Robiginitalea biformata HTCC2501: one gene and its partners. The protein of the gene in region 1 interacts with the protein of each later gene in a pairwise test. Links are inferred from orthologs where the notes say so. Each region holds a gene or a part of one and is shown in the gene's direction. Other genes may lie near its edges. The genes, in order: rlmB, tsaE and RB2501_RS09385.

Evidence for each region.
Region 2: the proteins of rlmB (region 1) and tsaE interact in binary tests that used the Escherichia coli proteins (3 or more experiments, as listed by UniProt). The link is inferred for Robiginitalea biformata HTCC2501 from one-to-one orthologs.
Region 3: the proteins of rlmB (region 1) and RB2501_RS09385 interact in binary tests that used the Escherichia coli proteins (3 or more experiments, as listed by UniProt). The link is inferred for Robiginitalea biformata HTCC2501 from one-to-one orthologs.

What each region holds. Positions count from the first base shown.
Region 1 is NC_013222.1:1,450,118-1,455,725, reverse strand. What follows is about bases 1,978-4,712. They hold rlmB (23S rRNA (guanosine(2251)-2'-O)-methyltransferase RlmB), read left to right. Parts: upstream 1,978-2,845; coding sequence 2,846-3,580; downstream 3,581-4,712. Other genes in these bases: RB2501_RS06380 (rhomboid family intramembrane serine protease), read right to left, coding at 3,688-4,662; RB2501_RS06390 (hypothetical protein), read left to right, coding at 2,048-2,782. Also shown: RB2501_RS06400 (SusD/RagB family nutrient-binding outer membrane lipoprotein), read left to right, coding at 1-833; RB2501_RS06395 (hypothetical protein), read left to right, coding at 851-1,840; RB2501_RS06375 (replication-associated recombination protein A), read left to right, coding at 4,755-5,608. UniProt on the Escherichia coli protein: Specifically methylates the ribose of guanosine 2251 in 23S rRNA.
Region 2 is NC_013222.1:2,602,624-2,608,431, forward strand. The notes cover bases 1,266-4,200. They hold tsaE (tRNA (adenosine(37)-N6)-threonylcarbamoyltransferase complex ATPase subunit type 1 TsaE), read left to right. Parts: upstream 1,266-2,487; coding sequence 2,488-2,913; downstream 2,914-4,200. Other genes in these bases: RB2501_RS11545 (hypothetical protein), read left to right, coding at 1,266-1,327; RB2501_RS11550 (hypothetical protein), read right to left, coding at 1,339-2,265; RB2501_RS16135 (hypothetical protein), read left to right, coding at 3,095-3,331; RB2501_RS11555 (hypothetical protein), read left to right, coding at 3,465-4,103. Also shown: T9SS response regulator signal transducer PorX, read left to right, coding at 1-344; RB2501_RS11540 (DNA-binding protein), read right to left, coding at 471-779; more of RB2501_RS11545, read left to right, coding at 956-1,265; RB2501_RS11560 (alanine dehydrogenase), read left to right, coding at 4,222-5,418; RB2501_RS11565 (hypothetical protein), read left to right, coding at 5,420-5,797. UniProt on the Escherichia coli protein: Required for the formation of a threonylcarbamoyl group on adenosine at position 37 (t(6)A37) in tRNAs that read codons beginning with adenine.
Region 3 is NC_013222.1:2,102,438-2,108,239, forward strand. Bases 1,899-4,827 are described here. They hold RB2501_RS09385 (bifunctional ADP-dependent NAD(P)H-hydrate dehydratase/NAD(P)H-hydrate epimerase), read left to right. Parts: upstream 1,899-2,555; coding sequence 2,556-4,100; downstream 4,101-4,827. Other genes in these bases: thrA (bifunctional aspartate kinase/homoserine dehydrogenase I), read right to left, coding at 1,899-2,214; RB2501_RS09390 (hypothetical protein), read right to left, coding at 4,111-4,524; RB2501_RS09395 (ATP-dependent Clp protease ATP-binding subunit), read right to left, coding at 4,716-4,827. Also shown: more of thrA, read right to left, coding at 1-1,898; more of RB2501_RS09395, read right to left, coding at 4,828-5,802. UniProt on the Escherichia coli protein: Bifunctional enzyme that catalyzes the epimerization of the S- and R-forms of NAD(P)HX and the dehydration of the S-form of NAD(P)HX at the expense of ADP, which is converted to AMP.

The sequences.
Region 1 (5,608 bases):
CCAACCACCTCATGCAGTACATGATGGATATGGACGACCCGCGGATGCGTTACTACTTTTACCGCCAGAATGCTGAAACCCCGGGTGCTCCCGGTGTTCCACCGAACCTTGAGACCATTGAGTGTTCCCTGCAATCACCTCCCGTACACTACAACGGCTTTCCGTTCTGTAGCCTGGAGAACGGCTACTGGGGCCGCGACCACGGTAGCGACGAAGGGATTCCGCCGGATGGTTTCCTGCGGTCTATCATCGGAGTGTATCCTGCCGGAGGGAAGTTTGACGACGACACCTTCGAAGGCCAGGTACTCGGAGATGGTGGCGGCGGAGCCGGTATCACTCCTGTACTCCTCGCGTCTACTGTAGATTTCTGGGAAGCCGAAATCGCCCTGACTAGCGGCAACACGCCCGCAGCCCGCCAGCATCTGCTGGACGGCCTTGCCAAGAGCGTAGAGAAAGTGAGCAGCTTCGGATCTGTCGATCCGACCGCCGACCTTTCATTCGAGCCCAGCGATGCGGATATCGCCTCCCACGCAACAGCGGTTGGGGACGCTTTTGACGCTGACAGCGAAGGCGGGTGGAATGTCCTGGCTCAGGAATTCTACGTAGCCCAGTACGGTAACGGAATGGATGCCTTTAACTTCTACCGGAGGACCGGATATCCGGATAACCTCCAGCCGAATATCGACCCGAGCCCGGGGAACCTGGTTCGCTCGTTCTTCTATCCGTCTACAGAGGCCAACAACAACTCGTCTATCACTCAAAAAGGAGATCACACGCAGCAAGTCTTCTGGGACAACAACCCGGCAGGACCGAGCTTCCCGTTCTCTAACTAATAAAACTCCGAAGTAAGATGAAAAAGATTTTAAATATCAAATACTTAGCCTTGGCGTTGACTCTCGCTTTCTTTAGTTGCGAGAGCGATGATAAGGTGATCGATCAAGTTTTCGACGGAGTGGATACCGAAACTCCATTCCTCCGGATCCTAAACCAGTCGGGTTCGAATCTGGATATATTCAATACCAGTTCGATGCACACCTGGGAACTGGAATACCAACTCGTTCCCAACGACCCGTCCCTGGATAAACTGCAAAGCGTGGATTTCCAGGTATCTTTTATCGATAATAATGACGAAGACGGGGTGGACCGCTCTGCGGGGCCCGCTGCTTTTGGCTCCCTGGGGCCGGCAGACTTTGATACGGAAGGGGATTATGGCAACATGAAGGCTTCATTCAGCTATTCCCTGCAGGAAGCCATGGATGCCGTAGGCGTAGAATTCGCCGATCTTTCAGGTGGCGACAATTTCCTGGTAACCTGGGAATTGACCACCACGGATGGAGATGTAATCGGCCCGGATGATGTGAGCGGGGACGTTGCAGCTGTTGGGGGATATTACTCATCCCAATACCAATTAATCTCCTCTCTGGTTTGTAATTTCGAGCAACCTGACTTCTTTACGGGAACCTATCTCATGACAGAACTTGAGACGGGTGGCAACCCATTCTTTGGTTCCTTTGGAGATGTATTCGGCACACAAACCGTTGAGATCACCGGAAGCGGTACAAGTCGTGAACTCGTATTCAATTATTACCCTGCGAGTTTTGCGATAGCCAGCACGATGACCCTGAACTTTATTTGTGACCGGGTTGCTTTGAACGGTTCTGTCGGCCTTTCTTGTGGCGGTGGCAACATTGGCTACCAAGAAGACCCCGCCAATACCATCTTATTTGATAATGTGGATTTCACCAGCGATGAAATCATCCTGTTTATCGAAGATTTTCAACCTGATGGAGGTTGCGATACAGGAAGCTATACAACCCGTGTACAGCTTACCAAGTTGTAACCACTTGCATAGCTAATAATTTCTTTAAATCAAGACCGCCTCTCGGGGCGGTCTTTTTTTTTGTATTTCCTCAAAAAACAGGCGTTCAAATTTCATAAAATCATATGAGTATCGCTTTGAATTACCGGGTGTCTAAAGGTTTTGTTAATATGTCGAATGAAACTCAGGAAGCCCTTTAATTTTGTTATATTTCGCAAAATTTTTGAGATGTTTAAAAATATAATGATAGTCCTTTTGTCCGTGGCCGCGTCCGGCACCCTTTCCGCCCAGGCCAACCGGCAATTGCGCAACAATGGCATGAGTGCCGCAACCGGGAATTTCTTCTCTGAAATGCGCAAGAAGAAAGATGCGCAGTCTTCCATTACGGAAACCGTGGGCACCCCGTATATCGAAGAGAGTTTCAAACCCTGCGAGGTGTATTACGGGGACGAACTGGTAGGAAAGTTTTTCTACCGCCACAATGCTTTCAATGACGAAATCGAGATTAAGGACTCCCAGGTTCCCGGGGAAGAGGTTACTTCTCTAGCAACTATGCGGGAGCTTCGGCTGGTGGATTTGGTAAGCGGCAATGAGCTCTCCCTGATGACCTATGAGAATAAGGATGAACAAATGCGGAACGGGTATCTCTACGAACTGAAGGATGGGGAAAAATACCACCTGCTTTTCAAAAAGAACGTTAAGTTCACCGAGGGGACCAAACCGGCCAACCCGCTGCTCCGCCCCACCCCGAACAAGTTTTCGAAGTTTGTGGAGTACTACTACTTCACAGACGACAGCAAGGTTGCCCATTATGTGCCGACGCGCAAGGGCAAATTCCTACGCTCCTTCTCCGATAAGGAGATTCAGGAAAAACTCAAGGAATTTATCAAGGAGGAGGACATCAACCTGAATCGGGAGGAAGACCTTGTACGGGTTTTCAAGTTCCTGGACCAGCAGGCCTGATCCCAATTAAATATTCCCAAAAACCATCTGCCCGGGCAGGTGGTTTTTTTTTACCTTCAATCCATGAAAGAGGAACTCCACATCTTTGGCATACGCGCGGTCCTGGAAGCGCTTGAAGCAGGGAAGACCCCGGAAAAAATCCTGGTGCGCAAAGATCTTACGGGCAACCTGTTCCGGCAGTTGCAGGAAGCGGCCAAAAAGCATAATATGAGCCTTACGGTGGTTCCGCCAGAGCGGTTCCGGCGCTTTGAATCGCGCAACCACCAGGGGGTGGTGGCCGTGCTCTCCCCGATCACGTACCGGGAACATACGGCCCTGATCGATGAAACACTGGCCCGGGACAAGGCTCCTCTCTTCCTCCTGTTGGACGGTGTATCCGATGTGCGTAACCTCGGCGCAATCATCCGTACGGCTGAATGTGCCGGCGTCAGCGGGCTTTTCCTCCCCGCCAGCGGCAGTGCTCCCGTTTCCGCCGATACGATCAAAACTTCCGCTGGGGCTGCGTTTAACCTGCCCATAGCGAGAAGCCCGCACCTGAAAGACGTTGTATACTACCTCCAGGCCTCCGGGGTGCGCCTGGTGGCTGCCACCGAAAAAGCAGAAAGCACACTCTACGAGGCGGACCTTACCGGGCCCCTGGCCTTGATCATGGGATCTGAGGACCGGGGCATCCACCCTTCGCTCCTGAAGCTCTGCGACATCCAGGCCCAATTGCCCATGCAGGGAAGCATTGAGTCCCTGAACGTCTCGGTGGCCTGCGGGGTTTTCCTCTTCGAAGCCCAGCGACAACGCGCTTAGGCAATCAGCATTTAGCCAGGTTTTTTTGCGAAACCGGCAAGCCGGGCACCGGGAGCCGGCACCAATGATTCATCCCGACTTTACGGCATTTCTTTGATTTCCGGATTTTATTTGCTTTTCGGATTTTCCGCACCATCCGGTCTATCCTGTCCATCCGGTTTATCCTGGCCATCCCGTTTATCCGGGCCATCCGGTTTATAGTGGTATCGGTAGGTGACGGTTGCCCGTCCCGGGGATCGACGGCTTCCGGGATTTGCAGGGGGTGCGGGGACATTGGGGGTATCCGGGCCTGAAGTATCCGGGCCTGAAGTATCCGGGCCTGAGGCGTACGGACCTGAGGCATCCGGGCCTGAGGCGTACGGGCCTGAGGCATCCGGGCCGGCGATGTCTGAACTTGGGGAGCCCGGGTCGGGGCTCTCCGGGGATCCAATAAAATTTCCCTCCTGGTCGAATTGCCGCATAAACGGGTCGTCCTCCTCCCGGTAGTCCTCCCGTTCCCAATCGTATTTGGGCGGCACAGGCACCCGGACCCGGAAGAATGCAGCCAGAAGGAACCCCACCAGGGCCCCGCTTAAGTGCCCTTCCCAGGATATCCCCTCCTTGATAGGGAAGACGTACCACAACAAGCTGCCATACAGGAAAACGACCCCAAGCGACAGGGCCACCAACCGGTAATGCCGGGTAAAAACCCCCTTGAAGAAAATAAAGCTCGCCAACAAGTAGATAATGCCACTGGCCCCGATGTGATAGGACGGCCTGCCGATGCACCAGGTGAGCAACCCGGTCAGTAACGCGCCGAGGATGAGCGTCCGCCAGGCGATGGGACGGTAAAAATAAAACAGGGTCGCTGTCAGGATGCCCAGGGGGAGCGTGTTGTTGTACAGGTGGTCCAGGGATCCGTGGATCCAGGGGCTTGCCAGGACGCCCCGCAAACCCGTCAGGGTCCTCGGGTATATTCCCCAGGTGTTCAGGTTTAGCCCCAGGCGCAGTTCCAGCAGGTATACGCTCCAGATAGCCAGAACCAGGACCATGGGCACGGCCAGGACCCAGGTGGAGTACCGGAAATGTTGCTCGTCGGACATAGGCTGCCAAGTTACTAAAATCCCCGGCCCCGGCAGGAAAACAGCAGGATCATCCCACGAGGCTTTCCTGTTAATTATAGTATTTTTGAATTATGAACGAACCCCTTGCCGAACGCGTCCGGCCGCGAAAACTCTCCGAATACCTGAGCCAAACCCACCTGGTGGGGCCCCAGGGCGCCCTCACCCGGCAAATCGCAAACGGTACGGTGCCCTCGATGATCTTCTGGGGCCCGCCCGGTACGGGCAAAACCACGCTGGCCCATATCATTGCCGAGGAAAGCGGCCGGCCCTTCTTCACCCTGTCCGCTATCAACAGCGGGGTAAAGGATGTCCGGGAAGTCATCGAAAAAGCCCGCCAGGGGGGTGGCTTGTTTACCACGCGCAACCCGATCCTCTTTATTGATGAAATTCATCGCTTCAGCAAATCCCAGCAGGATTCCCTCCTGGCCGCTGTGGAAAAAGGCTGGGTCACGTTAATCGGCGCTACCACGGAAAACCCGAGCTTCGAGGTAATCCCCGCACTGCTCTCCCGCTGCCAGGTATATACGCTGGAATCGTTTGGGAAGGAGGACCTTTTAAAACTCCTGGAGCGGGCCATGGCAAGTGATAGCCAGCTACAGTCCCGGGAAATTAAATTGGAGGAAACCGATGCGCTCCTCAGGCTTTCCGGGGGAGATGGCCGTAAGCTCCTGAATATTTTTGAACTCGTCGTTTCGGCTTCCCCGGAAGACCCGGTGCGCATTACAGACAAAATGGTGACCGACCTGGTGCAGAACCAGCCCGCGCGATACGATAAAACAGGCGAGCAGCACTACGATATCATCTCGGCATTTATCAAGTCCATCCGGGGCAGCGACCCGAATGCAGCTGTGTATTGGCTGGCCCGTATGGTTGCCGGTGGCGAGGACGTAAAGTTCATTGCCAGGCGCATGGTCATTGCCGCTTC
Region 2 (5,808 bases), 1.2 Mb from region 1 along the record:
TCCTGGGGTTCCGCCTGATCATCACTACGGACCACGGCACCATCAACGTGAAGCAACCCTCCAAGGTGATCGGCGACAAGGAAACCAGCCTGAACCTCCGCTATAAGACCGGCCGGAGCCTCACTTATGAAGAAAAGGATGTGCTTGCCTGCAAAAAGCCATCCGAACTGCATTTGCCGGCCATTAACGTGAGCAGCTCGTACATCTTTGCCAAAAACGACTTGTTTTTTGCCTACCCGAACAACTACAACCACTATGTAAGCTATTACCGGAACACCTACCAGCACGGGGGCGTCTCCCTGGAAGAGATGGTGGTGCCTTTTGTGGTGATGCGGCCAAAGTAACATCGATAGCCACTTTATGCATCTCCCCGTTTACGCAATGTGGCAGACTCAGCAGGAATCCGACTGAACAGGAACCCCATGCCTATGCGTTTTATGACGTTGAAAAATTATACCCATAGAAACCAATTAATCCTGCGGATGGAATTTTTTGGGTTTGAGATAACTGCCCTCCAATATTTCCATAACATGATCATGGGCTCCGATGCAGATTGAAAAATTCACCTCCAAAACGAAATCATCCTTGTAGAAATACGTTTTCCGGCTTCTGTCATAGCCTATCTTTGCTTCGTAATCCTTGAGTTGTTCAATCAGATAGTAAACAGTACGCTCGCTGATCCCCAACCGGAAGGCCACTTCCGACGGCGACCCCGTACATTCCATTTTAATAAGGTTGTGCAATCTTTGGAGCCTTTCGATGTGTTTGATGTTTTTCATAGAAGAAAATTGTTGGGGTTATCGATATTTCTATGAGGGACCAGTTCTTTTTAAATATAGACTATTTTCTTTATTTAGTGAAATATTCTTTATTTATAAAGTCTTTTTTCTATTCAATAGAATATTTTCTTATTTCGGAAAGTTAGCCTATATTAGTGCAAAACAATCGCAGCATCATGACAAAAACCATCGACCGACTCATTCAATTTATCAACCACATCGGGCTGAGTGCTCGCCAGTTTGATATCTCAATCGGAGCGAGCAATGGGTATACGCTACGCATGAAGAAAAATCACGCATCTGTAGGGAGTGATGTCCTGGAAACCGTTCTGCAAACCTACCCGGATCTCAACGTGGTTTGGTTGCTTACTGGCGAGGGCGTGATGCTGAAATCACAAATGGAGGACGAAGTTCTGGATTTTGAAAAGTTGCCGGCCGAGAAGAAGGCGATTATTGAGAAGATTATAGAAGATAAAATCCGCGAAAGGCAACACCAGGAATTGCGCAACCTGGTAAAGGAAGTTGCTAAAGAAATAAAAAGCGACTAACCAGTCACCTTTCAAGTAAGTTCATTCTCCTTGGCTAATTGATTTAGAATCTCTTCAAACCTACTGTTTAGATAGTCCATATTGTCTAATATCTTAACCCTCAATTTTACAATTTGTGCTATCAAAACAAATAAGAAAATTAAGGCTAGAAACGTTGGGAAAATATTAGTGTTTCCAAAAGATTCAAAATCCTTCACATCGAGAAATCCTTCATAAAATTGATAACTATAAAGAGAAAGTGCGGGAAGAAATGAAAATCTCACCCAGGATTTACATTTAAAAAAACAGATCAATAGCCCAATAATTACCGTTACCTTCCTTGCAAAATACCAAACCATAGTTTCAATATTTAAGAAGCCAAAAGATTCATATGTCCTGCCAAATATTCTAATTGACTTCATTTCAGTAGGAATAATTACATGCAAAAAAGGAAGCAAGGTAATCACTAAGAGCAACAACAATAGTGGCAGCATTGCATGTTCTCTCTTCTTACATGCTTCTTTTATTGCCTCTTTCTTATCTAGGTTCGATTCTCTTTCCGCAATTTTAGTTAAATGATATAATTCACATAGTTCTTGTTTTGGGTTATCACTAAAAGAGCTTTGTGCTTTAATATTTTCAACTTTATTATTCCAATTAGAAAACTTAACGATCTGTCTTTTTGAAATTAGGCTTGAAAACAATATTTGTGGATTATTGTTCTTTTTAGAAAAAAAATCTATTTGACCCAAAATCAGTATAAGATCAACACCAATATAAATAAGAATAACCCCAGGTAAACTAAATACAAGAGAAAGTATATATTGTTCACTTAGAATAGAAACGGTACTTAGTAAAAAATATACCAATAAGGGGATTAAATAATACTTTATACGCTTATCAATTGTAATATAACCAAACAAGAAAAGTAATAAATAGGATAATTCTACTAATATCATCCATACAAATACTTGATTTGACTCATACCCGTGGAAGTATTCGAATCCTAATAATGAAATCTGGCTATCTTCCCGGCTAAATAAGAGATGAATAAACGAAAGTAACGGAGTTATGATTATTGCAATAGAAAAGAGCAATTGACGAAAATATAAATTCTTCCAGGTCATTACTTCGTAGTAAATATTCTAAATATAGAAAAAATATTTAAAAGAAGGTAAAGTTTGAAAAGTTTAGATTATTCTTTGAGTCAAATTGGAGAGGCAGCAAGATTTATTTTAGACAATGCTCATTCTAAAATAGTTTGTTTTAAAGGCGATTTGGGGGCTGGTAAAACTACTTTAATAAAAGAAATATGTACAATATTAGAGATTGAAGGACAAGTACAGAGTCCTACTTTCGGAATTGCCAATGAATATACTTTGATGGATAGTGGCGAATCAATATTTCATTTGGATTGTTATCGAATAAACTGTTCTGAGGAAGCTTTAGATTTTGGAATTGAAGAATACCTAAATAATGGTAAATATGTATTCATCGAATGGCCAGACATTGTTGATTCCTTATTACCTGAAATGCGAACGGAAATAGTAATACTGCTTCTCAATCATGAGTCTAGACGGCTGACCCTTAAAAACTTCAACACGTAGGAAACGCTTATCGTCCATTCTGCAGGATTATTGCAGTTGATTCGATGAAATGCACTTTTTTCGGTAAAATGCTTGATTCTATCGATAAAATGCATTATTTTTGAATTTAATTGACTAAGGCGAATGTAGATTTTCCTACATTTGTTAATGAAAATGAAAACCATACCTAATCCTCCGAACTATGAACACTAGAAAAATCTTTTATACTCTTATAGCTTTTTCTGTATTGTTTTTAGCTGCCTGCTCAAATGATACAGGAGATGGTCTCTATGAAGGTGTTAATCGAACGGATATTACCCCAGATCGGTCTGTAAATAGAACAGATGTTACTCCAGATAGAGCTGTTAATAGAACTGATATTACTCCAAATAGGTCTTCGGTAAATCGCACTGATATCACTCCAGACAAGAGAAACTGATATTACAGTATATTATTTAGATGCACTTTTCGACGAAATGAGTTAATTCGTCTTTAAACTGCATGATTTAGATTAAAAGGGCGTCCAATAAGACGTCCTTTTCTGCGTTATCTCTCTACCAAATCTCTTAAAAATGAACGCAGAAGAAGTAATTGTAAAAAAGAAAACTCGAAAAAGACTTTGGATTGAGTCTATAGCAGTGTTTTTTATAATAGCATCGCCCTTTGTGTTTAAGGCACATGACTACTTCAGCAAAGAACCTGGAGCCACCGTTGAATTCCTAGGATTTGTTATTGATAGCAATGGATTTAATAATATAAATGCTTTTGCTTGGTTTTTCGTTAGTAAGTTTATACCTCTTTATTTATTAATTATCTGGTTTTTCACTTGTAAACACTGGTGGTATCATATTCTGCTCATACCTATTTGTATGTATGCATTTCAATTATTTGAAGTTCTTGTATCTCCCGATTTGAATATCGACACAAAAAATGTATTGTGGTTGCTCCCCATTTGTATGGTAGTGATACCTTTTGTTTATTTTATTCGAGTAAAAATATATGATAAATATGTCCATGGAATTGATCTTGAAGCGATGGATGCCGAACTTCAGTATTACAAGAACCGAGAAAAGGAACAATTAGAGAAAGCTGGAATTCAAATGGGTGATTATTCCACATCAATTGATAAAGAGTTATCAGATGTCACTCCAAAAAGAACACTCAATAATCTTTTGAGAGGAATCCAACATTCTTTCCGAAGTTTATTCTAAGAATAAACTCACCACCAAAAAAAGAGGACTCGCGTCCTCTTTTTTATTTCGGGCCAAATCGTGCATTTATTGTATTTTTGAGGAACCACCTACGCGCCAGCTTAGCATTTAAAGGCCTATGGACCAACCTACTTCACCGTTCAGCAAGCAGCAATTACTCCCGCAGGAAGAAAAATTGGAAGTCCTCCAACAAAAGGGGGAGCTCTACATCGGCATTCCCAAAGAGAGCCAGTACCAGGAGAAACGGATTTGCCTGACCCCGGATGCGGTGGGGGCCATCGTGGCCCATGGCCACAAGGTGCTCATTGAAGCGGGTGCAGGAGAAGGTGCAAGTTTTTCGGACCTGGATTATACGAATGCAGGCGCCCGGATCACCCGGGACACGAAAAAGGTTTTCGGTTGCCCGATTATCCTGAAGGTGGAACCCCCTACCCTTTCCGAGGTGGAATTCATCAATCCGCAAAGTACGATCATTTCCGCCCTGCAGATCAAAACACGGAACAAGCAATATTTTGAAACCCTGGCCAAAAAACGGATTACCGCCGTTGCCTTTGAGTACATCCGGGACGATGACGGGAAGTACCCAGCTGTGCGCTCCCTGAGTGAAATCGCCGGGATCTCCTCGGTTTTGATCGCCGCGGAAATCATGGCCGCCGACCAGGGCAACGGGATGATGTTTGGGAACATCAGCGGGGTCCCCCCGGTGGAAGTCGTTATCCTGGGGGCCGGAACGGTTGGGGAATACGCCGCCCGATCTGCGCTGGGTCTGGGTGCCAACGTGAAGATATTCGACAATTCCATCACCAAACTCCGGCACATCCAGACCAACCTGAACCGGCCTTTGTACACCTCCACGCTCCAGCCCAAAAACCTGCTCAAGGCGCTGAAGCGCTGCGATGTGGCCATCGGCGCAGTACGCGGCAAGGACCGCTCGCCCATCCTGGTGTCCCAGACCATGGTGGAAAATATGAAAAAGGGGTCGGTGATTATCGACGTGAGCATCGACATGGGCGGCTGTTTTGAAACCAGCGAACTGACCACCCACAACAAACCCACCTATACGAAATTCGGGGTCATCCATTACGCGGTGCCCAATATCCCGGCCCGTTACCCAAAGACCTCGTCAGTTTCCATCAGCAACATCTTTACCCCCTACCTGCTCAAGATTGGCGAAGAAGGGGGCCTGGAAAATTCCCTCCGGTTCGACAAGGGGTTGCGAAACGGACTCTATATGTACCACGGAATCCTGACCAACCGGATGGTGGGCGAATGGTTCGGGATGAAATTCTCAGATATCAACTTCCTGATTTTTTAGCATGTCCTTCCTCAAACGTTTTGGCTATTATCTGGCCGGGCTGTCTATTGGCCTGTTATTTTTGGCGTTTTTCCTTCGCAAAAAGGCCGATGAAACCGGGGTGGAATTCTGTTACCTGCCGAATTGCCGGGTACTCAAGGCCCTGCGTTCCAACCCGCTGGAAGTGGCGGAGCGCCTACGGGCCGTAGCGGATACGGCTACCGTGGCTTACCTTTTGGAGGAGGGGGATGTGGAATTTGACAGCAGCGACCCCCGGGCCGAGCCCTGTGGCATCTTTGTGGTTACCGGCACCTATGTGGAAGAGCAGCTGCAACTTACCCTGGAACGTTGCGATTCGCTGACACGCCTTACGCAGTACCAACGCCTTACTGAAGAATAAATCCCTATAGG
Region 3 (5,802 bases), 650 kb from region 1 along the record:
GCAATTCGCTCCATCGGCCTGTTCCCAAAGCCTTCTGAAATGAGGCTCCTGCTGCTCGAGGACTTCGTAAAAGGCGTCCACGCTTTCGGCCTCCAAGGCTCCCTCGGGCAGGAACGACCGGTTTTCGATCGCGTCCATCTCCAGTCGGAGGCCACTTTCCCGGGCCAGGATCAGAATCTTCCGCATCACATCCACCCCGCTTAGGTCAATCCGCGGATCGGGTTCCGTGTACCCTTCTTTCCCGGCCAGCCGAACAACATCGGCAAAGGAATCCTTCCCGTTATAGTTGTTGAAGACGAAATTCAGGCTACCGGAAAGTACCGCCCGGATGCGACGTACCCGGTCGCCGGAGAGGATCAGGTTTTTCAGCGTATCGATAACCGGCAGGCCGGCACCTACATTGGTTTCGAAAAGGAAGGGGGCGTTGTAGGTACGGGCGAGGCTCTTGAGCCGGGCATAGACTTCGTACTCCGAGGAACAGGCAATCTTGTTGCAGGTCACTACGGAAATACTGTTTTTCAGGTAGGAGGCATACCAGCCCGAAACGGTTTCGCTGGCCGTATTGTCAATAAAGATGGCATTGCGTAGGTTTAGCTCGCGTACGCGGGAAAAAAAGGCGTCCAGGTTGGCCGGCTCCCCTTTCTCCAGGACATCCTGCCATTCCGCAACCGGGAGCCCTGAGGCGTCAAAGACCATTTTCCGGGAATTCGAGATCCCCACCACCCGCAGGTTCAGCCGCAATTCCTTTTTCAGGACGCGTTGTTGCAGGCCAATTTGCGCCAACAGGCGCGAACCGACATTTCCCACGCCCATCACAAACAGGTTGAGTTGTTTGACCTGCTCCTCAAAAAAGGCCTCGTGCAGTGTGTTAAGCGCCTTCTTGACATCCCCCGACCGGATAACAGCCGAAATATTCCGCTCGGAGGCCCCCTGGGCAATTGCGCGGATATTCACGTTATTACGTCCCAGGGCGCTGAACATTTTACCGCTGAGCCCCTGGTGCTGCTTCATCTGATCGCCCACCAGGGCGATAATCGCCAGGTCGTCTTCTGCCTGCACAGGCTTGATGAGCTGTCGGTCCATTTCATAGGCAAACGTATCGTTCACCGCCTGGATGGCTCGCTCCAGGTGCAGGGCGGCAATCCCCACGCAAATGGAGTGCTCGGAGGATGCCTGGGTGATAAAAATAATGCTGATGCCCGCATCGGACAGGGTTTCGAAAAAGCGTTTGCTGATCCCGGGAATCCCGATCATGCCGGGGCCTTCAAGCGAGACCAGGGCGATCCCTGGGACATGGCTGATCCCCCGGACGGTCCGGCCCTCCGTGTTGCCGCGGGCGTGGATCAGTGTGCCGTCCGTATGGGGGTCGAAGGTATTTTTGATCCGGATCGGGATACCTGCATCCAGGACGGGCTGGATGGTTGGCGGATAGAGTACCTTGGCCCCGAAATGGGATAACTCCATGGCTTCCTCGTAAGAGATGAGCGGGATGGGCCGCGCCTGGCGGACGAGGCGCGGGTTGGCCGTGAACATGCCACTGACATCCGTCCAGATCTGCAGTTCTTCGGCGCCCAGGGCGGCAGCCAGTATGGCCGCCGAATAGTCGGAGCCTCCCCGGCCGAGGGTCGTGGTATCCCCGGAAGCGGTGGCCCCGACAAAACCGGGCAGGATACTGATTTCCTCAGGATTATGGAGTGCCTCGCGGACTTTGGTGCGGGTGGCATCCATCCGCACATGCGCATTGCCAAAAGTGGCATCCGTTTCGATCAGTTCGCGACTGTCCCGGAAAACGGCCGGAAGCCCCTGGCTTTCGTAATAGGCTGCAATGAGGAAGGAGGACAGCAGTTCCCCGTAACTCACAATTTTATCCAGGAGTTTCGGGGTGGTTTCCCCAATGAGGAAGGCGCCCTCCAACAGGGTTTCCAGGGTATTCAGGTCCGTTTTTACGCGTCCGATGACCGCGGCCTGCCGGGCCGGGGGGATCAACTCGCGTATGGTGTCCAGGTGCCGTTTCTCGAGGGAGGCCAGGCTTTCCTGGTAGTCTGTTTGCTGGGCAGCGGCCTGGGCGGCTGTCAGGAGAAGCAGGTCGGTTACCCCGCCCAGGGCGGAGACCACAACGGCCAGGGGACGGCCGGCGTCGGTAACTATTTTACAGGTTTCGGAAATCGCCTGGGCATTTGCTACGGAGGTGCCGCCAAATTTCAGGACTTTCATAAAGAGTGACTTAAGGGAGTTGGAAACAGGTTACAATACAGATCGGGCCGGAGATAAATACAGGTTCTTACCCCCAGGGGGTGCATCCCGTGGCGGACAGCGGGGTCGCTGCAAAGCGGAAAGCGGATATGCCGGAAAAATCTGATCGCATGGCGTGAACGTTTTTGATACGCCTGTCAAAAGTAGCACATTTGGAACCCCGTGCAAGGATTTACCGGATTTTTACAAAGTCCGCACCAAATGTTGCTTTTTGCTCCGGATTGCTGCTACTTTTGTAGGGATTCCCGAAAATCGTTCAATGCCGGAAATCCCTCCGGACTGGCGGCAATTGACCTGGTATCATGAAGATCCTCAGCAAAGAACAGAGTTACGAAGCAGACCGCAGGACCCTGGCAGCCCAGGGGATCAGCAGCACTGAACTGATGGAGCGCGCTGCCGCTTCGATATTCAACTGGCTGCACAACCGCCTGCAGGGCGCCCCGGTCCGGATACACATTTTCTGCGGCACGGGTAACAATGGGGGAGATGGCCTGGCCGTGGCCCGCCACCTGGCCGAGCACGGATACCATATACAGGTTTACCTGGTGAATTACAGCGAGAAGCGGTCCGGGGACTTTCGGATTAACCTGGAACGGCTCCGCCAGCGCAAAATCGAGCCGGAATCCCTAGACGCGGACAGCGGGTTGCCGGATATCTCCGAAGCGGATATACTATTGGATGCCATATTCGGAATCGGCCTGAGCCGTCCGCCGGCCCCTTGGGTCCGAAACCTCATTGCACACCTGAATGCGGCCGATGCCTTCCGGCTGGCGGTGGACCTGCCTTCCGGGCTGCAGATGGACGCCATGCCTGCCCATCCCGAAGGCGTGCTGGCTGCTGATTTTGTGCTGACAATCGGGTCGCCGAAACTCGTTTTTTTCCTTCCCGGGAGCGGGGAATTCGCAGCGGATTTTGAGGTGTTGGATATCGGGTTCGACACCACTTACCTCAACGAAGTGGCTGCACAATATGAATGGGTGGGGGCAGACGAGGCCCGGGCGCTGCACCGGACCCGCGGAAAATTCAGCCATAAAGGGACTTTCGGACATGCCTGCATCGTGGGGGGCTCCTACGGAAAAATCGGAGCTGTGGCCCTGGCCGCATCGGCTTGCCTGAGGGCCGGGGCCGGACTGGTTTCGGCATGGGTTCCCAAGTGCGGCTACCTGCCCCTTCAGGCCGGCGTTCCCGAAGTCATGGTGGAAACCTGCGGGCGGGAACATTACCTGGACGCCTTCCCGGAACCGGGTTCCGGGTACCGGTACGGCGTGGGCATGGGAATGGGTACGGAGAAGGATACCGCCAAAGCATTCTTTGAATGGCTGGGCCGGGTCAGGGAGCCGGTAGTGGTGGACGCCGACGGACTCAATAGCCTCTCGGCCCATCCCGAAGCGCTTGCCAACCTGCCTGCCGGGAGTATCCTGACCCCGCATCCGGGCGAACTGGCCCGGCTGATAGGGGAGTGGACGGATGATTTCGATAAATTGGAGAAAGCCCGCGCCTTTGCAGCAGACCACAATTGCGTCTTGCTTATCAAAGGCGCCTATACGGTAATACTCGGAGAGGGAAAGGGGTTTATCAACAGCAGCGGCAATCCCGGGATGGCCACTGCCGGCAGCGGCGATGTACTCGCCGGGATACTAACCGGATTGCTCGCCCAGGGATACCCGCCCCTGGAAGCAGCCGTGTTCGGTGTATACCTGCACGGGCGTGCCGGAGACCTGGTCGTTTCGGAAACAGGACCCGAAGCCCTGGTTGCCAGCGACCTTTTCGGGGCGTTGGGCAGGGCCTTCAGGGAGCTGTACGCAGAAGCCACACCGCCCCAGTCCAAAGAAGGGGAGGAGGGGTAAGCGCCGGACTTCAGGCAGCTTTTACCCGACGCCGGACCCAGTCCAGGGCATTGCGGTACTCGATATAAAATTTCATCGGTTTTTTGTAGAACATGCGCTCGATATTGAAGTTGTGCATGTCCACTTCCCGTGAGGATACGATGGCGTACGCCCTGAGGTTTTCAAGTTCCCGCAGGTAGGTATAGACCACGGGGTCGATGGCAAAGGAATGTTTGCGATGGCTGATGATCCCGAAGGGTTTGTCCCGGAAATGGATTTCGGATATCCCGATAATCTGGTAGGCCCTCTCCAGGGTCAGTGTGGCGCCTTCGTCAAAAATGGCTACGAGGTAGTTGTCGTAAACCTGGATCTTCCCCACATCGAGCTGGTATTCCCGCACGATCACGGTCTTTTTGGCCGGTCTTGTATTATTGCCCATATTCATATAGTGTGTCTGAGACGAAAGTATGCGTCAGGTATCCGTTTGAGAAAAATAATAGATTATCGACATAAATATCGTATAAGCGGTTCCAGCGTCCGGGCTATGTCGAACGATTCCTACGAAGCCTGACCGACAAGCATAAAAAAAGGGGTCATCTTTGGATGACCCCGATACCTTTCCCCTTACAGTGCCAATCAGGCTTCCTTGGAGGATTTACTCGCTTTCTTAATGGAAATGGTCAACTTGTCACCCTCCTCGTCCAGGTCCATGGTGATGCTGTCCCCTTCGTTGAGCTTCGAGTTGACGATCTCTTCGGCCAGTGCATCCTCGATATACTTCTGGATGGCCCGTTTGAGCGGCCGGGCCCCGTATTGCTTATCGAAGCCCTTCTCGGCAATATAGTCACGCGCCTTATCGGTAAGGGTCAGATGGTAGCCGATATCCGCAATGCGGTCGTAGAGTTTCTTGAGTTCGATTTCGATGATCTCGTGTATGTGCTCCCGTTCCAGCGGGTTAAATACAATAACGTCGTCAATCCGGTTGAGGAACTCCGGTGCAAAGGCTTTTTTCAAAGCATTCTCGATAACGCTCTTTTGGTGCGTATCGGCCTGGGATTTCTTCGCCGAGGTGCCGAAGCCGACACCCTGGCCGAAATCCTTGAGTTGCCGTGCCCCGATATTCGAGGTCATGATGATAATGGTATTGCGGAAGTCGATCTTCCTGCCGAGGCTGTCCGTGAGGAAGCCGTCGTCGAGTACCTGCAGCATCATATTGAAAACATCCGGGTGTGCCTTTTCCACCTCGTCCAGCAGGATTACGGAGTAGGGCTTGCGCCGCACCTTTTCGGTGAGCTGCCCGCCTTCCTCATAGCCGACATAGCCGGGGGGCGCTCCCACCAGGCGGGAGATGGCGAATTTTTCCATGTATTCGCTCATGTCGATCCGCACCAGGGCGTCCTCCGAGTCAAAGAGTTCCTTGGCGAGTACTTTGGCCAACTGGGTTTTCCCGACCCCGGTTTGTCCGAGGAAAATAAAACTCCCGATCGGCTTGTTGGGGTCTTTCAGCCCGGCCCGGTTCCGCTGGATGGCTTTGGCCACCTTGGCCACGGCTTCGTCCTGCCCAATGACGCTGTTCTTGATCAGCTGCGGCAGTTCGGCCAGCTTATTGCTTTCGGTCTGGGCAATTTTGTTGACCGGGATGCCGCTCATCATCGAGACCACGTCGGCGACGTTGTCTTCCGAGACGGTTTCCCGGTTCAGTTTGCTGTCTTCTTCCCATTTC